3 regions of the Lentzea roselyniae genome follow, and region 2 is predicted to be linked to each of the others. Evidence: riboswitches for the same ligand, from Rfam matches in the RefSeq annotation. Region 2 holds a riboswitch; each other region holds the start of a gene.

The links. Region 2 has a riboswitch for cobalamin ahead of cobN (cobaltochelatase subunit CobN). Riboswitches for the same ligand answer to the same signal wherever they lie in the genome.
Region 1: another riboswitch for cobalamin. It lies ahead of ABFX45_RS05480 (ribonucleoside-diphosphate reductase subunit alpha); the one in region 2 lies ahead of cobN (cobaltochelatase subunit CobN).
Region 3: another riboswitch for cobalamin. It lies ahead of ABFX45_RS17360 (FecCD family ABC transporter permease); the one in region 2 lies ahead of cobN (cobaltochelatase subunit CobN).

The regions. Positions count from the first base shown of each region.
Region 1 covers NZ_BAABBE010000003.1:28,856-36,504, forward strand. Annotated here, with positions in the region: gene ABFX45_RS05460 (endo-1,4-beta-xylanase) at 177-1,283, shown strand; gene ABFX45_RS05465 (MbtH family NRPS accessory protein) at 1,296-1,487, opposite strand; gene idi (isopentenyl-diphosphate Delta-isomerase) at 1,595-2,170, shown strand; gene ABFX45_RS05475 (ribonucleotide-diphosphate reductase subunit beta) at 2,184-3,230, opposite strand; gene ABFX45_RS05480 (ribonucleoside-diphosphate reductase subunit alpha) at 3,230-5,569, opposite strand; cobalamin riboswitch at 5,698-5,908, opposite strand; gene ABFX45_RS05485 (hypothetical protein) at 5,973-6,140, shown strand; gene ABFX45_RS05490 (LysE/ArgO family amino acid transporter) at 6,106-6,654, opposite strand; gene ABFX45_RS05495 (LysR family transcriptional regulator ArgP) at 6,754-7,611, shown strand; gene ABFX45_RS05500 (glycoside hydrolase family 16 protein) at 7,629-7,649, shown strand, end outside.
Region 2 covers NZ_BAABBE010000024.1:25,190-32,838, forward strand. Annotated here, with positions in the region: gene ABFX45_RS33320 (MFS transporter) at 1-473, shown strand, start outside; gene ABFX45_RS33325 (precorrin-2 C(20)-methyltransferase) at 448-1,896, opposite strand; gene ABFX45_RS33330 (precorrin-8X methylmutase) at 1,893-2,513, opposite strand; gene ABFX45_RS33335 (hypothetical protein) at 2,510-3,556, opposite strand; adenosylcobalamin (AdoCbl) riboswitch at 3,583-3,724, shown strand; gene cobN (cobaltochelatase subunit CobN) at 3,733-7,296, shown strand; gene ABFX45_RS33345 (helix-turn-helix transcriptional regulator) at 7,300-7,649, opposite strand, start outside.
Region 3 covers NZ_BAABBE010000008.1:312,768-320,416, reverse strand. Annotated here, with positions in the region: gene ABFX45_RS17395 (S8 family serine peptidase) at 1-1,289, shown strand, start outside; gene ABFX45_RS17390 (3-isopropylmalate dehydrogenase) at 1,564-2,601, shown strand; gene ABFX45_RS17385 (YciI family protein) at 2,669-3,088, opposite strand; gene ABFX45_RS17380 (SseB family protein) at 3,287-3,670, shown strand; gene ABFX45_RS17375 (hypothetical protein) at 3,667-4,182, shown strand; gene ABFX45_RS17370 (putative T7SS-secreted protein) at 4,179-5,585, shown strand; gene ABFX45_RS17365 (hypothetical protein) at 5,761-6,267, shown strand; cobalamin riboswitch at 6,260-6,382, shown strand; gene ABFX45_RS17360 (FecCD family ABC transporter permease) at 6,422-7,444, shown strand; gene ABFX45_RS17355 (ABC transporter ATP-binding protein) at 7,444-7,649, shown strand, end outside.

The DNA.
Region 1 (7,649 bases), on a different contig from region 2:
ATCTGTTCGACAGCGGTTCCGTCGAATGCGCAGTCGATTCGGCGGAACCGGATTTCGACGCTGTGCCAAGGACTTCGTGCGGTTGACGCTCCCGCGACAAGCGCCATAGGGTGCCGAAAGGCTCGCCCGTTCGAGCCCAAAGTCTCGGTCACCAGTCGTGCCGAAACGAGGTTCTGATGAAACCGGCTCGTGTGATCATCACGTTGTTCGCCGCCGTGACGTTGTCGATCCCGTTGGCCCCGGTGGCCTCGGCCGCGCCGGACACGGGCGGCCACAAACAGACCTTGCGCTGGGCCGCGCCCAAGGGTTTCCACATCGGAACTGCGGTCGCCGGTGGCGGTCACCACGAGAACCAGCCCTACCCGGACCCCTTCACCTCGGACAGGAAGTACCGGCAGGTGCTGGCCGCGGAGTTCGGCTCGGTCTCGCCGGAGAACCAGATGAAGTGGGAGTACATCCACCCGGAGCGCGGCCGGTACAACTTCGGCACGGCGGACGCGATCGTGCGGTTCGCCCAGCAGAACCGGCAGGTCGTCCGCGGCCACACCCTGATGTGGCACAGCCAGAACCCGGAGTGGCTGGAGCAGGGGCAGTTCACCGCGGCCGAACTGCGCCAGATCCTGCGCGAGCACATCACGACCGTGGTCGGGCGGTACCGGGGCCGGATCCAGCAGTGGGACGTGGCCAACGAGATCTTCACCGACTCGGGCGCGCTGCGGACCACGGAGAACATCTGGATCCGCGAGCTCGGCCCCGGCATCGTGGCCGACGCGTTCCGGTGGGCGCACCAGGCCGATCCCAGGGCGAAGCTGTTCTTCAACGACTACAACGTCGAAGGCGTCAACGCGAAGAGCGACGCGTACTACGCGCTGATCAAGGACCTGCGTGCCGCCGGCGTGCCCGTGCACGGCTTCTCCGCCCAAGGCCACCTCAGCCTGGACTACGGCTTTCCCGACGACCTGGAGCGCAACCTGAAGCGGTTCGCGGGCCTCGGCCTCGAGACCGCGCTCACCGAGGTCGACGTGCGGATGACCCTGCCCGCGAGCGGCGTGCCGACCGAGGCGCAGCTGCGCCAGCAGGCCGACTACTACCAGCGCATGCTCGTCGCCTGCCTGAACGTCAGCTCCTGCAGGTCGTTCACCATCTGGGGCTTCGTCGACAAGTACTCGTGGGTACCGGTCTTCTTCCAGGGGCAGGGCGCGGCCACGGTGATGTGGGACGACTTCACGCGCAAGCCCGCGTACTACGTCCTGCGGTCCACCCTCGCCAAACGGGGTGCTTGAGAAAGCAGGTGTCTAAGCGGCCGAGGGCAGGTCGCCGCGGGTGGCGTTCAAGAAGTCCTCGCAGGACATCCAGGACGCGACGCCGTGAACGACCTGCCACCCAGCGGGCACCCGCAGCACCGCCGGCCAGATCGAGTACTGGCCCGTCGGGCTGACCAGCACCAGGAACAACGTGGTGTGAGCCTGAGCGAACGGGGAAGTCATGACTCCAGGGTGACCTGGGACACCTATGGTCCCGCTATCTCCACGCTCAAGCTCACACCTCCGGCTTCCGGTTCCGGTCGTTCCTGTGATTACGTACTGTCGTGACTGTGGAACAGGTGGTTCTCCTCGCTGAGGACGGTTCGGCGATCGGCGTCGAGGACAAGGCCGTGGTGCACCACGCGGAGACCCCGCTGCACCTGGCGTTTTCCAGCTACGTCTTCGACTCGGCCGGACGCATCGTGCTCACCCGCCGCGCGCTGCACAAGAAGACGTTCCCCGGCGTGTGGACGAACACGTGCTGTGGTCACCCGCTGCCGGACGAGGACATGGGCCAGGCCGTGCTGCGCCGCCTGCGCGACGAGCTCGGCCTGAAGTGCTCCGATCCGGAACTGCTGCTGCCCCGCTTCCGCTACCGCGCCGAGATGGGCGGCGTCGTCGAGAACGAGATGTGCCCGGTGTTCCGGGTCCTCTCCGACGACGAGCCCACCCCGAACCCGGACGAGGTCGACTCGGCCGAGCGCGTGCCGTGGGCGGAGTTCGCCTCTTCGGTGCTGGACGGCACGCGTGAGATCTCGCCGTGGTCGAAGCTGCAGGTCGCCGAACTGGTGAAGCTGGGGCCCGATCCGCTGCGGTGGCCCGTCGCGGACCGGGCCGGGCTTCCGAGCGCTGTCCGGCTCGGCTGACAGGAGTCGTGGCTCACCACTCCAGTGAGCCACCGTTCTGGTATTCGATGACGCGGGTCTCGAAGAAGTTCTTCTCCTTCTTCAGATCCATCATCTCCGACATCCACGGGAACGGGTTCTCCGTCTGCTCCCACACCGGTTCCAGCCCGAGCTGGGCGCAGCGGCGGTTCGTGATGAACCGCATGTACTGCTCGCACAGCTCGGCGTTGAGACCCAGGATCCCGTTCGGCATCGTGTCCCGGCCGTACGCGATCTCCAGCTCGCAGCCCTCGGCGAGCATGGTGCGCACCTCCTTCTGGAACACGTCGTTCCACAGGTGCGGGTTCTCGATCTTGATCTGGTTGATCGCGTCGATGCCGAAGTTCAGGTGGATCGACTCGTCGCGCAGGATGTACTGGTACTGCTCGGCGATGCCGACCATCTTGTTGCGGCGGCCCAGCGACAGGATCTGCGCGAAGCCGGTGTAGAACCACATGCCCTCGAAGACCACGTAGAACGCCACGAGGTCCTTGAGGAAGGCCTGGTCCTTGTCCGGCGTGCCGGTCGTGAACTCCGGGTCCTCCAGGTGCTGCGTGTACTGCAGCGCCCAGGCGGCCTTGTCCGTGATGGACGGGATCTCCCGGTACATGTTGAACAGCTCGCCCTCGTCCAGGCCGAGCGACTCGCAGATGTACTGGAACGTGTGGGTGTGCACGGCCTCCTCGAAGGCCTGGCGCAGCAGGTACTGGCGGCACTCGGGGTTCGTCAGGTGCCGGTACACCGCGAGCACGATGTTGTTGGCCACCAACGACTCGCTCGTGGCGAAGAAGCCGAGGTTCCGCTTGATCATGCGGCGTTCCTCGTCGGTCAGGCCGCCCGATGAAGACGCTGTCTTCCAGAGCGCGATGTCCGCCTGCATGGACACCTCGGTCGGCATCCAGTGGTTGTTGCAGCCGTTGAGATACTTCTCCCACGCCCAGTGGTACTTGAGCGGCAGCAGCTGGTTGACGTCGGCGCGACAGTTGATCATCGCCTTGTCGTCCACGCTCACACGCGCCGCGCCCGCTTCGATGTTGCTCATTACTGGCAAGCCTCACAGTCAGGTTCGGTGACGGAGCAAGCGACGGGGGAGACGGCGTTGAGCTTGCCGTCGGTGCCCTGCAGCGTGGACTTCTCCACGTGCGTGGCGCTCTGGGTGCGCAGGTAGTACGTGGTCTTGAGACCGCGCACCCACGCCAGCTGGTACAGCTCGTCGAGCTTGCGGCCACTGGGCTGGCCGAGGTACAGGTTCAGCGACTGCGCCTGGTCGATCCACTTCTGCCGGCGCGCGCCCGCCTCGATCAGCCACGAGCTGTCGACCTCGAACGCGGTGGCGTACAACGCCTTGAGGTACGGCGGCACGCGGTCGATCGCGCCGAGGCTGCCGTCGTGCAGCTTGAGGTCCGCGACCATCTGCTCGTCCCAGAGCTTGCGCTGCTTGAGCGCGCGCACCAGGTCGGGGTTGATCACGGTGAAGTCGCCGGACATGTTCGACTTCACGTACAGGTTGCGGTACAGCGGTTCGATCGACTGGTTCACGCCGGTGATGTTCGCGATGGTCGCGGTCGGCGCGATGGCCATGACGTTGGAGTTCCGCATGCCCTTGCGGGCCTTCTCCCGGATCCTGCCCCAGTCCATCGTGGACTCGCGATCGACGTCGAGCTCGTCTTCGCCGCGGTTCCGCGCGAGGATGCCGATCGAGTCGATGGGCAGGATCCCCTGGCTCCACAGCGATCCCTCGAACGACCGGTACGCGCCGCGTTCGGCCACGAGGTCGGCGGACGCCTCGATCGCGTAGTAGCTGATCTCCTCCATGCTGCGGTCCGCGAACTCGACGGCCTCCTCGCTCGCCATCGGGGTGCCGAGCGTGAACAGCGCGTCCTGGAAACCCATCAGGCCCAGGCCGACCGGGCGGTGCTTGAGGTTCGAGTTCCGCGCCTCGGGGATCGTGTAGTAGTTGACGTCGATCACGTTGTCGAGCATCCGCACCGCCGTGCGCACGGTCTTCTCGAGCCGCGCGTGGTCGATGCCCTGCTCGGTGACGTGCCGCGCGAGGTTGACCGAGCCCAGGTTGCAGACCGCGACCTCGTCGACCGAGGTGTTGAGGGTGATCTCGGTGCAGAGGTTGCTGGAGTGCACGACACCGCTGTGCTGCTGCGGCGAACGCAGGTTGCACGGGTCCTTGAACGTGATCCACGGGTGGCCCGTCTCGAACAGCATGGTCAGCATGCGCCGCCACAGGTCCACGGCCTGCACGCGGCGGAACACCCTGATCTCGCCGCGGTCGGCCTTCTCCTCGTACGCACGGTACTTCCGCGCGAAGTCGTCACCGAACGCGTCGTGCAGATCCGGCACCTCGTCGGGCGAGAACAGGGTCCACGGGCCGTTCGCGCGGACCCGGCGCAGGAACTCGTCCGGCACCCAGTTCGCGGTGTTCATGTCGTGTGTGCGGCGGCGTTCGTCGCCGGTGTTCTTGCGCAGGTCGAGGAACTCCTCGACGTCGATGTGCCAGGTCTCCAGGTACGCGCAGACCGCGCCCTTGCGTTTGCCGCCCTGATTCACGGCTACGGCGGTGTCGTTCGCGATCTTCAGGAACGGCACCACGCCCTGCGACTTGCCGTTGGTACCCCTGATGTGCGCGCCGATGCCGCGCACCGGGGTCCAGTCGTTGCCGAGACCACCGGCGAACTTGCTGAGCAGCGCGTTGTTCCTGATGCCGTGGAAGATGCCCGCAAGATCATCGTCCACAGTGGTCAGGAAGCACGACGACAGCTGCGGGCGGGTGGTGCCCGAGTTGAACAGGGTCGGGGTCGAGCACATGAAGTCGAACGACGACAGCAGCTCGTAGAACTCGACGGCGCGGGCGTCGCGGTCGTCCTCGTCGAGGGCGAGGCCCATGGCGACGCGCATGAAGAACGCCTGCGGCAGCTCGTAGCGGCGGCCGTCGTGGTGCAGGAAGTAGCGGTCGTACAACGTCTGCATGCCCAGGAACTGGAAGTTCAGGTCACGCGACGCGTCGAGTGCGGCACCCAGGCGGGCCACGTCGTAGTCCGCGAGGCGCGGGTCCAGCTGGCCCAGCTCGATGCCGTGGCGGACGAACTCGGTGAAGTACGACGGGTAGCGCTCGGTCATCTCGGCGTGGGACAGGGGTGTGCCGCACGCCTCGGCGCGCAGCCTGTCCAGCAGCAACCGGGCGCTGACGTACGAGTAGTCCGGGTCGTGCTCGACCATCGTGCGGGCGGCCATGATCGGCGCCAGGGCGAGCTCGGCGTCGGTGATGCCGGCGTAGAGGTTCCGCTTGGTCTCGGTCAGAACCGCCTCTGCCGACGCGTTGGGCAGGTCGGCACATGCTTCGTTGACGACCCCAGACAGGTGATCCATAGCCGTTGGGCGGTCGGGCACGCTCTCTCCTCGCGAGCTCGGCCCGAGGAAACGCACGCGCACGCCAGTGACGAGACCACTGGTGCACACAGCCGCCCTCCCTCGGGGCACCGTGTCGTGCGCGCAGGCTTGCGCGCACACCAGTGGCAGGTCTTCGGACTCGTGGGCGCACCTCTCGCTCCTACCGGCCGTCGCTTCCCAGGTCTCGCGACCCAGTGCTTCGTTGACGGCTTTCGTTCCCACTCACCGCTGCGGGGCAGTCCTGGACTCGCACCAGGTTCCCTCTTGCCTCACCGGCCCGTTGCTCCGGGCCGGTGAACCACCAGCGCGGCAGATACTACATGTGGTGGTGGGCTCTGGATCACCACCCAACATGGGCGTGTCGTGGGTTAGGGTGATCAACGTGGGTGAAGTTCGGCCGAAGATCATCGCAGGTGCTCTCGTCAGCGCGGGGCTGGCTTCGGCGTCCCTCGCGGCCGGTGCCGCGGCGCCCGTGACGAGCGGCGTGCTGGCGGTGTCGGCGGTCCTGGTGATGATCACGACCCGGCGATCAGGGTCACGCCGAGACTGATCATCACGGCCGCGATCACGCCGTCCAGCACCCGCCACGCGCGGGGCTTCGCGAACAGCGGGCTGAGCAGCCGGGCGCCGAACCCGAGCGCGACGAACCACGTGACGCTCGCGGTCACCGCGCCGACCCCGAAGAGCCACCGGCCGGCCGCGATCGAACCGAGCAGCAGCACGGTGTCCAGGTAGACGTGCGGGTTGAGCCACGTGAGGGCGAGCGCGGTGAGGACGGGGCGGCCGCTCCGGGCCGGCTCCACGGTCAGTGCGGACGGGTTGAACGCGCGACGGGCGGCCAGAAACCCGTAGCCCAGCAGGAAGAGGCCGCCCACGATCGCGGCGACGGTGATCGCCTGCGGCCACTTGCTGACGATGGCTCCGAAGCCGGCGACGCCGACCGCGACCAGGATCGCGTCCGAGACGGCGCACACCGCGACGACCTTCGCCACGGCGTGGCGGCGAAGTCCTTGGCGCAGCACGAAAGCGTTCTGCGCGCCGATGGCGACGATCAGGGTCAGCATGGTGCCGAAGCCGAGCAGCAGGTCAGTCACACCATCGACGGTATTGACGGCGTCTTGATGAGACCAGCTAAAGATTCTTACGTACCATTAGCAGCTGTGATGGATCTGGACCTGGTGCGCACGCTGCTCGCGGTCGTCGACGCGGGCACGTTCGACGCCGCCGCGGCGATGCTGCACGTCACGCCTTCCGCTGTGTCGCAACGGATCAAAGCCCTGGAGCAGCGAACGGGCCGGGTGCTGCTGGTGCGGGCGCGGCCGGTGCGGCTGACGCCGTCGGGGGAGGTGCTGGTCCGGTACGGTCGGCAACTGCTCGCGCTGGACCAGGATCTTGACGCCGCCCTCGGGTCGGACGCCGTGGTCCGGGTGCCGATCGCGGTCAACGCCGACTCGCTCGCCACGTGGTTCCTTCCCGCGCTGCAACGGGTTCCCTCGTCGCTCAAGATCTCGTTCGACCTCCACCGCGAGGACCAGGACCACACGACGGCTCTGCTGCGACAGGGCGTGGTGATGGCCGCGGTGACGTCCTCGCGTGAGCCGGTCGCGGGCTGTTCCGTGCGGAAGCTGGGCAGCATCCGTTACGCGGCAATGGCGTCGCAGTCCTTTATAGACACGTACGCCGACGGTCCCGTGAAGTCGTGGCTGCCGGACGCGCCGGTGGTGGTGTTCGACCGCAACGACGACCTGCAGGACAGGTTCGTGCGCACGCTGACCCGTGGCCGGGGCGCCGCGGAACACCGCCACTACGTGCCGTCGTCGGAGGTGTACGTGCGGGCGATCGTGGCCGGGCTCGGGTGGGGCATGGTGCCGCCGCAGCAGCTGCAGGAGGGCCTGGTCGACCTCGCGCCGGGCCGGACCGTCGACATCCCGCTGTACTGGCAGCAGTGGAAGCTGGACTCGCCGGCGCTGACCGCCGTGGCCGACGCGGTGGCCGCAGAAGCGGCTGTCGCGCTGCGGTAGGAGTTACCCTCGGTGACATGACCGGACGAGAGCTCGAG
Region 2 (7,649 bases):
TGCTCGGCCAGTACCACTACCCCGCCTGGCAGTACGGTCTGGCGTTCGGCCTGCCGGCACTCGGCGGCTTCGCCGGTGCCCGTCTTTCCGCCCGGCTCTCCGCCCGCTACGGCCGGCACCGGGTGATGATCGTCTCCGGCTGGTCGCGCTCGTTCTTCCCGCTCGGGCTGGCGCTGGTCCAGCCCGGCCTGCCCGGACTCCTCACCGTGATCGTCGTCGAGGGCCTGCTGATCACGTGCATGGGCGTGTTCAACCCGATCCTCGCGACAGAACGCCTGCGCCGCACTCCCGCGGACCGCGTCGCGCAGGTGCTCACGACGTGGAGCGTCAGCAGCAAACTCCTTCAGGCCGCCCTGATGGTGATCTGGGGCGGCCTGGCGACACTCACCAGCCCGCTCACCGCGATCACCCTCTCGGGACTGTTCCTGCTCGCGACCCCGTTGCTGCTCAGGACGGGTAGCGGCGCGGCGTGAACACCACGCCCGCGTCCGTCACGACTGTCTGCGACGAGCCGATGATCAGCAGGCAGCGCATGTCGATCGTGTACGGGTCGAGGGTCTTCAGCGTGGCGACGCGGATCTCCTCCTCGGGGCCGCCCACGTCGCGGCCGACCACCACCGGGGTGTCCGGGGCGCGGTGCCGGAGCAGCAGGTCGCGCATCTCGTGGACCTGGTGCGTGCGGGCCTTGGACGCCGGGTTGTAGATGGCGATGACGAGGTCGGCCTTGGCGGCGGCGGTGAGGCGTTCGGCGATGACGTCCCACGGCTTGAGGCGGTCGCTCAGCGAGATGACCGCGTAGTCGTGCCCGAGCGGCGCGCCCGCCTTGGCCGCCACGGCGTTCGCGGCGGTGACTCCGGGGATGATCCTGACCGGCACGTCCGGTTGTTCGGCGGCTGCTTCAAGAACCGCCGTGGCCATCGCGAAGACGCCGGGGTCGCCCGACGACACCACCGCGACCCGCCTGCCCTGGCGCGCCAGGTCCAGGGCGAAGGCGGCGCGTTCCGACTCGACCTGGTTGTGGGAGGCGTGCTTGGTCTGGCCGGGCCGGTCGGGGACGCGGTTGAGGTAGGTGGTGTAGCCGACGAGCTCGTCGGCGGCTTCCAGCTCCTGGCGGGCTTCCGGCGTCAGCCAGGCGGTGGCGCCGGGGCCCAGGCCCACGACGGTCACCTCGCCCTTGCGCGCCTTGGGCTTGGAGTGACTGGGCAGCAGCGCCAGCGAGAAGTACGGGACGGTGTCCGGGTCCACGTCGGCGAGCGGCGAGGTCTTCTGCCGGCCCGTGGTGGCGCGCTCGACGTACCAGGCGTTGCCGAGCCGGCCGGAGGCTTCGAGGGCTGCCTTGACGTTGCCGAAGGTGCGGCCCAGCTTGAGGATCGCGGCCGAGTCGGTGTCGGCGAGGCGGGCTGCCAGCTCGGCCGGCGGCAGGGTGCCGGGCAGGATCGTGAGGACCTCGTCGCGTTCCACGAGCGGGGTGCCGAGGACGGCACTCGCGCCGCTGACACTCGTCACGCCGGGAACGACCTCCCACTCGTAGCGGTCGGCGAGGCGTTTGTGCATGTGCATGTAGGAGCCGTAGAAGAACGGGTCGCCCGCGGCCAGGACGACGACGTTGCGGCCGGCGTCGAGGTGAGCGGCGAGGCGGGCGGCGGCCTCCTCGTAGAACTGGTCGATCTCGCCCTGGTAGTCGTCCGTGTCCTCGGTCGTCACCGGGTAGACGAGCTGTTCGGTGATCTGACCTTCGCGGAAGTAGGGCTCCGCAATGGTTCTGGCCACTGAGCGGCCGTGGCGGGCGCTGTGGAACGCGACGACGTCGGCTTCCCCGATGAGCCGCGCGGCCTTGACCGTCACGAGTTCCGGGTCGCCAGGACCCAGGCCGACGCCGTAGAGCTTGCCCGTCATTCCTCTTCGCTCGCAATCGCGTTGATAGCTGCTGCCGTCATGGCGCTGCCGCCGCGCCGGCCGTGCACCACCAGGTACTCCAGATCCGTTGCGGCCAAAGCTTCCTTGGACTCCGCCGCGCCGATGAAGCCCACCGGGATGCCGAGGACGGCGGCAGGCCTCGGGGCGCCCTGCGCGATCAGGTCGAGCAGGTGGAACAACGCCGTCGGCGCGTTGCCGATCGCGATCACCGCGTCCTGGAAGCGGTCCGCCAGCAGTTCCAGCGCTGCCGCGCTGCGGGTGTTGCCGATGCGCTTGGCCAGCTCGGGCGTGCGCGGGTCCTGCAGGTAGCACAGGACCTCGTTGTCCGCGGGCAGCCGGCGGCGGGTCACCCCGGCCGCGACCATGTTGGCGTCGCAGAGGATGGGCGCGCCGTCGAGCAACGCGGCGTGGGCGTGCCGCACGACGTTGGGGGAGAAGGCGATGTCGTGCGTCAGGTCGGTCATGCCGCACGAGTGGATCATCCGCACGACGACCCGCGCGACGTCCTGCGGGAAGCCGGCGAGGTCCGCCTCCGCGCGAATGGTCGCGAAGGAGCGGCGGTAGATCTCCGCGCCTTCCTTGATGTACTCCGTCACCTGGTCTCCTCGTAGCCGTCGCCGGTCGCGACGAACTCGATCACATCGCCGGTGGGGCGGCCACACCGGCGTGAGCAACCCGACCAGTGGACCGGTTGGCCACGAGAAATGTCAGACCTGCTCACTAGAGTTGAAATTGGGGGAACCCCGGCCGGAGCGTGTGTGTGGTGGGCCGCGTCTACCCAAGCGCGCGCGTCGGCCCGTACGTCGCTGAGTGACTTCGCGCAGCCGGGGCGGCCGGTGCAGGCGCTCACGCCGTGCCAAGGGGAGGCCGGGTCGGTGATCAGGCCGGACGTGTCGGTACCCGCCGGCACGACGAGGCTGCGCCACGGCGTCAACCGCACCGGCACACCCGCGAGGAGATGCGCATCCAGCCGTCCCAGCGGCACACCCGGTGTGGTCGGCGAAGGTGCGACAGGCGTCACAGCCGGAGTGATCCGCGATCCGCCGGTGGCACCGAAGTGTTCGGTGATCTTCCGCACACCGCCGTCCACTTCGGACAGGCGCCAGGCGGCCCCGCGCATCTCCTGGAAGAGACGGGCGGCGGTCACGAGAGCGTCCACGGGGTCCTGAACACGCACACCCGTGTCGGTCCCTGCGAGCAGCAACACGTCGTCGACCAGCCCGAAGTCGCCGCCGAGGCCGCTGACCGACGCGCCAACCGTCACCAGGAAACGCCCGGGTAGCGAGGCCAGCGCGGGGTCCGCGCACAGGGCCGCGTCCAGCGCGTCGACCAGGGCCTGGTTGGCCTCCAGCGGCGCCGCGATGATGTTGCGGATGCGCTCGTGCGTGTCCGAAGGCAGCAGGCCTGCCGCACGCAGCCGCGCACCCAGTTCCAGACCGTCCGCGAGGCCCCTGATCTGGAGGTTCGCCCGCGAGGTCAGCTCCAGCGAGCCGGTGCCGAGTTCCAGGGCGGCGAGCCGCACGACGTCCCACTGAGCTGCCGTGAGGGTGCCGCCGGGGACCCGGATGCGCGCGAGGCCGCCGTCAGCCGCCTGGTGCAGCTCGACGGCGCCTGGGCAGGCATCCGGGTGAGTACGCATAGGTCGGACTGTAACCCGCCGGTTAGGGTGAGCCCGAACGACGAAGCGCAGGAGGAAGCCGGTGTGAATCCGGCGCGGTCCCGCCACTGTGACCAGCGAACCGCTGGGAGTCAGGAACTCCGCTTCGTCTGTCACCCGCAACCTGGGGCGAGGACCCCACGAGGGATGGAGCCTGCGTGATCCTGCTGCTGTCGACCTCCGACACCGACCTGCTGTCGGCCCGGGCGAGTGGCGCCGAGTACCGGCTCGGCAACCCCGCGCGACTGACCGTCGACGACCTGCCCGCGCTCGTCGAGGGCGTCGACCTGGTCGTGGTGCGCATCCTCGGCGGGCGGAGGATGTGGGAGGAGGGGCTCGACTGGCTGCTGGCCTGCGGGCTGCCCGTGGTGGTGCTCGGCGGTGAGCAGCAGCCGGACGCGGCGCTCATGGAGCTGTCGACGGTGCCCGGCGGTGTCTGCGCCGAGGCCCACCTCTACCTGGCGCACGGCGGGCCGGTGAACCTCACCGAGCTGCACAAGTTCCTCGAGGACACGATCCTGCTGACCGGGCACGGGTTCGCGGCGCCCGCCGCCACGCCCACGTGGGGTGTGCTGGAGCGCGAGCCCGCGCAGGACGGCCCGACGGTCGCGGTGCTCTACTACCGGGCGCATCACGTCGCGGGGAACACGGCGTTCGTGCACGCGTTGTGCGACGCGATCGAGGCCAAGGGCGGGAAGCCGCTGCCGGTCTACTGCTCGTCGCTGCGCACCGCCGAGCCCGAGCTGCTGGAGACGCTGGGGCAGGCCGACGCGCTCATCGTGACGGTGCTGGCGGCCGGTGGCACGAACCCCGCCAAGGCGAGCGCAGGCGGGGACGACGACGCGTGGGACGTCGGGGCGCTGGCGGCGCTGGACGTGCCGATCCTGCAGGGGTTGTGCCTGACGTCGAGCCGCGAGTCGTGGGACTCCAACGACGATGGACTGTCCCCTTTGGACACCGCGACGCAGGTGGCGATCCCGGAGTTCGACGGCCGGATCATCACGGTTCCGTTCTCGTTCAAGGAGATCGACTCCGACGGCCTCACCGTCTACGTGGCGGATCCCGAGCGGGCGCTGCGCGTCGCCGGCATCGCGGTCAGGCACGCGCGGCTGCGGCACGTCCCGGTCGGTGAGCGCAAGATCGCGGTGATGCTGTCGGCGTACCCGACCAAGCACTCCAGGATCGGCAACGCGGTCGGTCTCGACACGCCCGCCTCGACCGTACGGTTGCTGAAGGCCATGCGGGAGCACGGCTACGACATCGGCACCGAGCTGCCGGGCGTCGACGAGCAGGACGGCGACGCGTTGATCCACGCGTTGATCGCCGCCGGTGGGCAGGACGCGGACTGGCTCACGCAGGAGCAGTTCGAGAGCAACCCCGTGCGCATCGCCGCGGCGGAGTACCGGGAGTTCTACGAGACGCTGCCCGAGGACTTCCGCGAGTCGATGCAGGAGCACTGGGGCGACGCGCCCGGCTCGCTGTTCGTCGACCACTCGCGGTCCAAGGACGGCGAGATCGTGCTGGCGGCGCTGGAGTCCGGCAACGTGGTCGTGATCGTCCAGCCGCCCCGCGGGTTCGGTGAGAACCCGATCGCGATCTACCACGACCCGGACCTGCCGCCGTCGCACCACTACCTCGCGGCCTACCGGTGGATCGAGTCGAGGTTCGGCGCGGACGCCGTGGTGCACGTCGGCAAGCACGGCAACCTGGAGTGGTTGCCGGGCAAGACCGTCGGCATGTCGGCGTCCTGCGGCACGGACGCGGCGCTGGGCGATCTGCCGCTGGTGTACCCGTTCCTCGTCAACGACCCCGGTGAGGGCACGCAGGCGAAGCGGCGCGCGCACGCCACGCTGGTCGACCACCTCGTACCGCCGATGGCCCGCGCCGACAGCTACGGCGACATCGCGCGGCTGGAGCAGCTGCTCGACGAGTACGGCAACATCTCCGCGATGGACCCGGCCAAGCTGCCGGCGATCCGGGCGCAGATCTGGACGCTGATCCAGGCCGCGAAGCTCGACCACGACCTCGGCCTGGACGACCGGCCGCACGACGCGGAGTTCGACGAGTTCCTGCTGCACGTCGACGGCTGGCTGTGCGAGGTCAAGGACGTCCAGATCCGCGACGGCCTGCACGTCCTCGGCGAGGCGCCGACCGGTTCGGTGCGGGTCAACCTCGTGCTCGCGATGCTGCAGGCACGTCAGATGTGGGGCGGCCAGGTCGCCGCGCTGCCGGGCCTGCGCGAAGCACTCGGACTCACCACGACGACCCGCGAAGACGTCGACGCCGTCGAGGAACAGGCTCGCGCGCTCGTCCAGGCCATGGAAGACGCGGGCTGGGACGCTTCCGTGGCACGGACTCTGCACGAGTCGGCCGACGTGCAGAAGATCCTGGAGTTCGCCGCCGTCGAGGTCGTGCCCCGGTTGGCGCGCACCACGGACGAGATGACGAACGTGCTGCACGCGCTGGACGGCGGCTACATCCCGGCCGGTCCGTCGGGCTCTCCGTTGCGCGGCCTGGTGAACGTGCTGCCGACCGGCCGCAACTTCTACTCGGTCGACCCGAAGGCCATCCCGTCGCGCCTCGCGTGGGAGACCGGTCAGGCGATGGCCGACTCGCTGCTCGCCCGGTACCGCGAGGAGAACGACGGCGAGTGGCCGCCCTCGGTCGGCCTGTCGGTGTGGGGCACGTCGGCGATGCGCACGGCCGGCGACGACATCGCCGAGGTGTTCGCGCTGCTGGGCGTGCGGCCGGTGTGGGACGACCAGTCCCGCCGCGTCACGGGCCTCGAGGTCATCCCGCTGGAGGAGCTGGACAGGCCGCGCGTCGACGTCACGGTCCGGATCTCCGGGTTCTTCCGCGACGCCTTCCCGCATGTCGTGTCCCTTTTGGACGATGCCGTGCAGCTGGTGGCGTCACTGGACGAGCCGGCGGACCGGAACTTCGTGCGGGCGCACATGGTCGCGGACCTGGCGGAGCACGGCGACGAGCGCAGGGCTACGCTGCGGATCTTCGGCTCCAAGCCGGGCGCGTACGGCGCGGGCGTGCTGCCGTTGATCGACAGCCGCAACTGGCGCGACTCGTCCGACATCGCCGAGGTCTACGCGGTGTGGGGCGGCTACGCCTACGGACGCGGCGTCGACGGTGTTGCCGCGCGCGAGGACATGGAGTCGGCATACCGGCGGATCGCGGTGGCGGCCAAGAACATCGACACCCGCGAGCACGACATCGCCGACTCGGACGACTACTTCCAGTACCACGGCGGCATGGTCACGATGGTGAAGGCGCTGACGGGCAAGGCACCCGCGGCGTACGTCGGTGACAGCACGCGCCCGGAGGCGGTGCGCACGCGGACCCTGACCGAGGAGACCTCACGCATCTTCCGCGCCCGCGTGGTGAACCCGCGCTGGGTCGGGGCGATGCGGCAGCACGGGTACAAGGGCGCGTTCGAGCTGCAGGCGACGGTCGAGTACCTGTTCGGGTACGACGCCACGACCGGTGTCGTCGCGGACTGGATGTACGAGAAGCTGACCGAGACCTATGTGCTCGACCCGGAGACCCGCAAGTTCCTGCAGGCCTCGAACCCGTGGGCGTTGCACGGCATCGCCGAGCGGCTGCTGGAGGCGGCGGAGCGCAAGATGTGGGAGCACCCGGAGCCGGCGACTCTCGACGCACTCAGGTCCGCCTACCTTGAGACCGAGGGCGACCTGGAAGACGGCGCCTGATCCTCAGGCCTGATCCAGCCGAACACAGCAATGTCCTGGTGACGGGTCGAGGTGAGCGGTGTGACTGCTCGCCTCGATCCCGTCCAGCAGCCCGCTGACCAGGCACAGGTTCATCCCGCACACCAGCTGGGTGTGCTTCTGGGCGAGGCTGTGGAACGGGCAGTTGCCCAGCAGGACCGAGTCCCCCTCGGCCTGGGGCTCGAACCCGAGGTCCTCCAGCACCTGCACGACGTCGCCATCCGCCTGCGTCGCCAGGTCCTCGCCCCACTCGTACGCGCGCCGGTTCAGGATCTCGCGCGGCGGCTCCCCGGTGCTCTCCGCCTCGAGCAGTGACTCGGTCAGCAGGTGGCTCG
Region 3 (7,649 bases), on a different contig from region 2:
ACGACCCCGGCTACGTGAGCGCAAACTTCGGCGTCGTCGAGGTCTCCAAGCCGGTCTCGAAGACCAAGACGATCAAGATCGTCAACAAGTCGACGAAGTCCGTCGAGTACAAGGTCGGCTACACCGCCGCCACGTCGATCCCCGGCGTGAGCTACGTGCTCTCGCAGGACAAGGTGAAGCTGAGCCCACGCGGCGTCGCGCGCGTCAAGGTCACCCTGAAGATCGACGACCCCAAGGCGCTGCGCAAGACGATGGACTCGACCGTCGCGCCGACGCAGCTCGACGTGGCGCGCCAGTTCGTCGCGGACGCCTCCGGTCGCGTGACCCTCACGCCGACCGCGGGTGCCACGGTGCCGCTGCGCCTGTCGGTCTACTCGGCGCCCAAGCCGGTGGCGGACATCCACACCGCGGGCAGCGTCCGCTTCCGCGGCAAGGACACGCAGGCGATCCTGAACCTCGTCGGCCGCGGCGTCGACCAGGGCGCCGGCTCGCAGGCGTACCGCTCGCTGGTCAGCGTTCTCGAGCTGCAGGCCCAGTCGCCGAAGCTGCGCGACTGCCGCCGCAACGTCACCGAGAACTGCGCGCTCAACGAGACCGCCAAGGGCGGCGACCTGCGTTACGTCGGCGCGGCCTCCACGGCCCCGCTCGCCAAGGCGCAGGGCAAGCCGGAGGAGGCGATGCTCGCGTTCGGCATCGCGACCTGGGGCAACTGGTACAACCTCGGCACCAACACCGTTCCGTTCATCGACATCGACACGAACGGCGACGGGACCGCCGACTTCGAGACCTACGCGTCCCGCCTGACCGACACCGACCTGCTGGTCGCGACGACGGTCGACCTCAAGACGGGCGCGACGGTCGACATCCAGGCGGTCAACGGCCTGTTCGGTGACGTCGACACGAACACCGCCGACACCAACGTCGCGGTCCTGCCGGTGCTCCTCACGGCCCTCGGCATCGACCCGACGAAGGACACCTCGCGCATCTCGTACGTCGCCGGCACCACCGGCTACTACGTGGCGCCGGGCAACGCGAACGGCCTGATCGACGTGATCGACCGCAACCTGTCCTTCGACCCGCTCAAGCCGGGTCTGTGGACGCAGGGCGGCGGCGACGCGGCGCTCTCGTACCTCGCCAAGCCGGGCACCGCGCTCGTGGTGAACAAGGACGAGGCCGCGCTGAAGGCCGACAAGTCCGAGGGCCTGCTGGTGCTCAACCACCACAACGCCAGCGGCGACCGCGCGTCGGTCGTCACGGTGAAGTCGAGCGGGCGCGGTTCCGCCTACTGATCCGACGTTCGTCCGAGAGGCCCGGTTTCTCCCGAGAAGCCGGGCCTCCGGCATGTCACGGGTGGAACTGGCCGCTGTCACCCCTTGACGCGACACCGTTCCTGCGATCGAGTGACACCCGAAAGTGCGGAATGGGCCGTGTGGGTGTCCCGCAGTACGGGAGACAACACCCCGAAGGGGTGTCCGACATGCGGCGAGTGGCCGTGATGCCGGTAGCCTTTCGCGAAGGAAAGTAGTCCCACTAATTGGGGACGGACACCTGGGAGGTGTGTGGATGCGGCTCGCAGTGATCCCAGGAGACGGGATCGGGCCCGAGGTCATCGCTGAGGCCCTGAAGGTCCTCAACGAGGTCGTTCCGGCGGCCGAGATCACTCGCTACGACCTCGGCGCGGCGCGCTGGCACGCCACGGGAGAGTTGTTGCCCGAGTCGGTGCTGGGAGAGCTTCGCCAGCACGACGCGATCCTGCTCGGCGCGGTGGGCGACCCGTCGGTGCCGAGCGGAATTCTGGAGCGCGGGCTGCTGCTGCGGCTGCGCTTCGAACTCGACCACCACGTGAACCTCCGCCCCGCTCGTCTCTACCCCGGTGTCCGCAGCCCGCTCGCGGACCCGCCGGAGATCGACATGGTGGTGGTCCGCGAGGGCACCGAGGGTCCGTACGCGGGCAACGGTGGCTTGCTGCGCAAGGACACCCCGCACGAGATCGCCACCGAGGTCTCGCTCAACACGTCGTTCGGTGTGGAGCGCGTCGTCCGCGACGCCTTCGCCCGCGCGTCGGTTCGTCAGCGTCGCCATCTGACGCTGGTGCACAAGACGAACGTCCTCACGCACGCCGGCTCGCTGTGGTCGCGCGTCGTGGAGGAGGTCTCGCTGCAGCACCCGGACGTGACCGTGGCATACCAGCACGTCGACGCGGCCACGATCCACATGGTCACCGACCCGGGCCGTTACGACGTGATCGTGACGGACAACCTGTTCGGCGACATCCTGACCGACCTCGCCGCCGCCGTGACGGGCGGAATCGGCCTGGCCGCGTCGGGCAACCTGGACGTGACGCGCCGCAACCCGTCGATGTTCGAGCCCGTGCACGGCTCGGCACCGGACATCGCGGGCCAGGGCATCGCGGACCCGACCGCCGCGGTGCTGTCCGTGGCGCTGCTGCTCGACCACCTCGGCGAGCACGAGGCGTCGCGCCGGATCGAGGCCTCCGTGGCGTTCGACCTGGCGACGCGCGACCACCAGTCGCCGGGCGCGACCTACGCGATCGGTGACAGGCTCGCGGCGCTCGTGTCGTCGAACGTGCGCACGGGCTGAGTTCTCGCAGACGTTTTGAAGCCCGGCCGGAGTTCTCCGGCCGGGCTTCGGCGTTCTTCAGCGCGGGTCAGAGCTGACCGGTGCGCTCACGCCACGCGCGCTCCTTCTGGATCCACGGGTTGTCCTGGGGGAACTCGTCGATCGTGGGGACTCGGCGGATCTCGGTCTTGAAGCCGGGACCGGTGATCGGCGCGCGCCTGGCCCACTCGATCGCCTCCTCCTTGGAAGCGACGTTGATGATGTAGAAGCCGTTGAACAGCTCCTTGGTCTCGCCGTACGGGCCGTCCGTCACGACCGGCGGCTCGCTGGAGAAGTCGACGACCACGCCCTCTGAGGCATCGGCCAGGCCCTCCGCGGAGAGCAGGACGCCGGCGCGGATCATCTCGTCGTTGAAGCGGCCGACCGTCTCCAGCATCTTGTCGAAGTCGACGTCGCCCAGGTTCGCGAAGGCCTCGTCGGTCGCGCGCCAGATCAGCATGAACTTCATGGTGTGTCTCCCTGTTCCGCGGTGTTGCGGTGCCTGACATCCCGAGGTCGAACGGGTCTGCCGCCGGATCGACACGACCCCGGATCTTTTTCCCGAAGTGACGCGGACCTCAGTTGATCGACTGCTCAGGCACGGACAGTGAGCCGCCGGTAACGTACGGCGCTGCCGATCTGGGGGGATTGGTGGAACGGGAGAGGCATGCACGACGAAAACGAGGCGGTGGCGCACGCGCGGCGCTACCGCGAGGGTGGGGGAAACCCGGAGGCGTTCCTGCGGGCCTTCCGGGAGAGCACGGTCTACCTGCAGCGGATCGACCCGCTGTCCCTGCCGGTCGTCTCCATCGAGGGACTGAACTGGCTCGCCGCGTTCTCGAGCCCCGAGCGGTTGCAGGAGCACCTCGCGGCCAGGGGCGAGAGCACCGAGGCCCACTACCTGGCGGTCACGGGCGAACGGTTGCTCGACCACTACCTGCCCGCGTTGCCGAGGAACACCGGTGTCGTGTTCGACAACGGGGCCGAGCACATGATGAGCCTGCCGCCGGTGCGCGGCATCGTCGCCGACGAGCTGGCGGTGGACGCGTGACCGGGTTCGGCGTCGACCTCGGCGCGATGGGTCAGGCGATCAAGGGCGTCAACGACACGGTCGCGGCGTTGAAGGAGTTCGCGCCCGACGGCGGCCACCTGATGGCCAGCACCACCAGCCTCGGGTTCCTCTGCCCCAGCCAGGACGAGTGCGGTGACGAGGTGCTCGCCGAGGCGCTGGAGGAGTTCTTCGACCGCTGGAAGTGGGGAGTGCGGCACCTCGTCGAGGAAGGCACCGAGATGGTCTCGGCGCTCAGCGACACGCGCAGCGTGTACGAGCAGGCCGAGGACAAGCTCAAGCAGGGTTTCCAGCTGCTGCTCGGCGACCCCGGCTCACAGGTGGACCCGACCAGGCAGTCCTGGGAGGAGCTCGGCAAGCCGTACACGCAGTTGACCTCGATGGAGAAGGAGTGGGACAAGGCCGCGAAGGGCCTCGAGAACTCGTGGGACTCGGCGGTCGAGGACGTCACCGGTGAGGAGACGTCGTTCAAGAAGGCCGGTGATCGCGCGTGAGCTGGTTCGGGCGCAGTGAGCTCGGCGACACCGACGACCCGAAGGAGCTCGTCCCCGGCGACGTCGCGACTCTCGACGAGACCGCGAGCGGGCTGCGCAAGCTCGGCACCGCCTGTCAGGAGGCGTACGGCGGTCTGTCCAAACTGGACGTCGGCCACTGGACGGGTGCGGCGGCGGAGAAGTTCCAGCAGTACTTCGCCAAGGAGACGCCGAAGTGGCGGGACGCCGCCGAGGCGTTCGGGCCCGTCGTGGAGGCGCTGACGACCTACAAAGGCGCGGTCGAGCGCGCGCAACGCGAAGCCGCGGAGGCGATCCGTCTCCACAACGAGGCGAAGAAGGTCACCAAGGACGCCGAGCGCCAGTACGACGCTGCGGCGTCGCAGTTCGAGAAGGCGTTCATGGCCGCACAGGTCAGCGGTGACTCGGCGCCCGCACCGCTCGCCCCGTTCAACGATCCCGGCAAGGCCCAGCGGGAGGCCGCCGAGCGGATGCTCGCCGACGCGCGCAACGCCCTGCGCAGTGCGGCCGCTGAGGCGGCCGCCGTCGTCACCAGGGCGAAGGACAAGGCTCCCGAGGAACCGGGGTTCCTCTCCAAGCTCGGTGCCTCGATCGAGGACAGCATCGAGAAGACCGTGGACCAGGTCGTGTCGGTGCACTCCGGTATGGGCCAGGCCGTGCTCGGCCTGGTCAAGGTGGCGCGGGTGATGAACCCGCTCGACCCCTACAACGTGGCCCACCCCGGCGACTACGCGGCCCACCTGATGCAGCAGGCCGCGGGCATGGTCCACATGGCCACGCATCCGACCGAGGCCGTCAAGGGCATCCTCAACGTCGAACAGTGGAAGAAGGACCCGTTCGCGGCGTTCGGTCAGCTGGTCGGCGACGTCGGTCTCGGCATCGCGACCGGCGGCGCCGGGCTGGCCGGCACGGCGGAGAAGGCGGTGCTGCGAGAGACAGCCGAGATGTCCGCGCGCGAAGCGGCCGAGCAGATGGGCACGCAGGTCGGCAAGCACGTCGACGACGGGCTCCCGCCGTGGCACCGGGCGGACTACGAGCCGCCGTCGCACACACCGGACTACAACAACCCGCACCCCGACGAGCCGTTCGGTCCGCAGCGCACCGATCCGGACGATCCCGTGCCGCACGACCGCGAGCCAGAGCCGCAGCGGGAGCCGGACCCTCCCGCGGAGGAACCGAAACGCGAGCCGGACGAGCAGCCCAGGGTCAGGGAACCGGAGCAGTTGCCGGAACCCTCCAAGAGCCAGTACTTCCGGCTGCAGGACCTGGTCCGGGAGATCGACTCCAGGCTGCCCGATCTCCCACCGGGGGAGAAGTCCGCGCAGCAGGAGCTGATGAACAGTTATCGGCAGCAGATGCGCGACATCATGGCCAAGCACAGCTGACGTCACGGCGACCAACAGGAGTTCTGCCCCAATGCACCCCCAACAGCCGCCGATGCGTCCCCAGCACCCGATGCGTCCGCAGCGCCAGATGCCACCGCCGCCGCAACCGCCACGCGCGATGAGGCCACCCGTTCCGCCGCCACCACCCCGGCCGGTGCCTCCGCGGCAGCAGCCGGTGGAGGAGCTTCCGGAGTGGACCAAGGACGGTGAGTTCCCGGCGATCTCGCGCGACGTCCCGCTCCACGGCAAGGATCCGGAGTCGGGCAGGGAACAGGTCTGGGTGGGCCGCGTCGTGTGGCAGGCGGTCACCGCGAAAGAGATCAAGATGGCTCTCTACGGCCCCTTCGGCCGCAAGATGTCCACCGGTGACTCCGTGTTCAGCGCCCTGCTCTCGATCCGCAACGAGCTGGAGGACCTGGAGCAGTACAACCCGCCGTGGAAGGTGCTGGTCAAGGGATCCAGGCGGGATGTGTGGCACGTCGGCCACAAGGTCTCCGTCTTCCCCGGCGATCGCGCCGAGATCCTCGTCCCAGGCGAGAAGGCGACCGAGTCCGTCGACGTGCTCGCGATGCTGGAACCGCACGACACCCCGAAGTTCGGCCTCGTCGAGCACCAGATGGCGAACTGCATGGAGTACTTCCGCCGCTTCGAGCCGGGCTTCGGTGCGGAAGGCGCCTTGTAGCTCGGGTTAGAGTACGAGCGTCGTGCACGGGGGAAGTCCGGTCGAAGTCCGGCGCTGACCCGCAACGGTAGGCCCCACCAGGGGCGAGCCCGAACACCCGCACACGGCTGCAGAGGAACTCCGACTCCTGCCGTGGACTGCGGGAAGGGAACATGTGATCGGGAAGATCAGCGCGCTCGTCGGCGTGCTCGCCGTCAGCATCGTCGCGGGTGTGGCGCTCGGCCCCGTCTCCGTACCGTTCGACGTCACCCTCGAACTGCTGTGGGCGGCGCTGACCGGCGGCACGGTCCCCGCCGACCTCGCCGGGCAGTACCACATCGTCTGGGACATCCGGCTGCCTCGTGTGCTGCTGGCCGCGGTGGTCGGCGCCGGCCTCAGCACGGTCGGCGTCGCGATCCAGGCCATGGTCCGCAACGCGCTCGCCGACCCGTACGTGCTCGGCATCTCGTCCGGAGCCAGCGTCGGCGCGACGGCGGTGGCGACGCTTGGCGTGCTCTCCGGTCTCGGTGTCTACGCGCTCTCGGCCGGAGCGTTCCTGACGGGGCTCGGTGCCACGGCGCTGGTGTACATCACCGCGCGGTCGAGCCGGGGGCTCACGCCGTTGCGGCTGGTGCTGACCGGAACCGCGCTCGCGTACGGCTTCTCGGCCGTCGCCATGCTGCTGGTGTTCCAGGCGCCGCGCGGTGAGGCGGCGCGGGCGGCCATGTTCTGGTTGCTCGGCAGCCTCGGCGGGGCCAACTGGCAGTCTCTGCCGGTCGCCACGGCCGTGACCGCGGCCGGGATCGTCTACCTGACGACCAGGGCGCGGCAGCTCAACGCGCTGGCGATGGGCGACGAGACCGCGACCACGCTCGGCATCGAGGTCAACCGGTTCCGCACGCACCTGTTCGTCGTCACCGCGGCCATCACCGGCGTGCTGGTGGCCGTCAGCGGCGCGGTCGGCTTCGTCGGCCTGATGCTGCCGCACCTCACCCGCATGGTCGTGGGCGCCGATCACCGCAAGGTGCTGGCCCTCGCGCCACTCGCCGGCGCGAGCTTCCTGGTGTGGGTGGACGTGGCCGCACGCATGCTCGCGGCGCCGGAGGAACTGCCGCTCGGCGTCATCACCGCCGCCCTCGGTGTGCCGTGTTTCATCTTCCTGATGCGCCGCAGGGCGTACGTGTTCGGAGGGCGCTGATGCGCGTCGAGCTCACCGGTGTCACCGTCCAGAACATCATCGAGGACATCTCGCTGCACGCCTCGAACGAGGTCGTCGGCATCGTCGGGCCGAACGGCAGCGGCAAGTCCACGACGCTGCGTTGCGTCTACCGCGCCCTGAAACCGCACGCCGGCATCGTCCTGCTCGACGGCGAGAGCGTCCACAAGCGACAGAAGATCGCCCG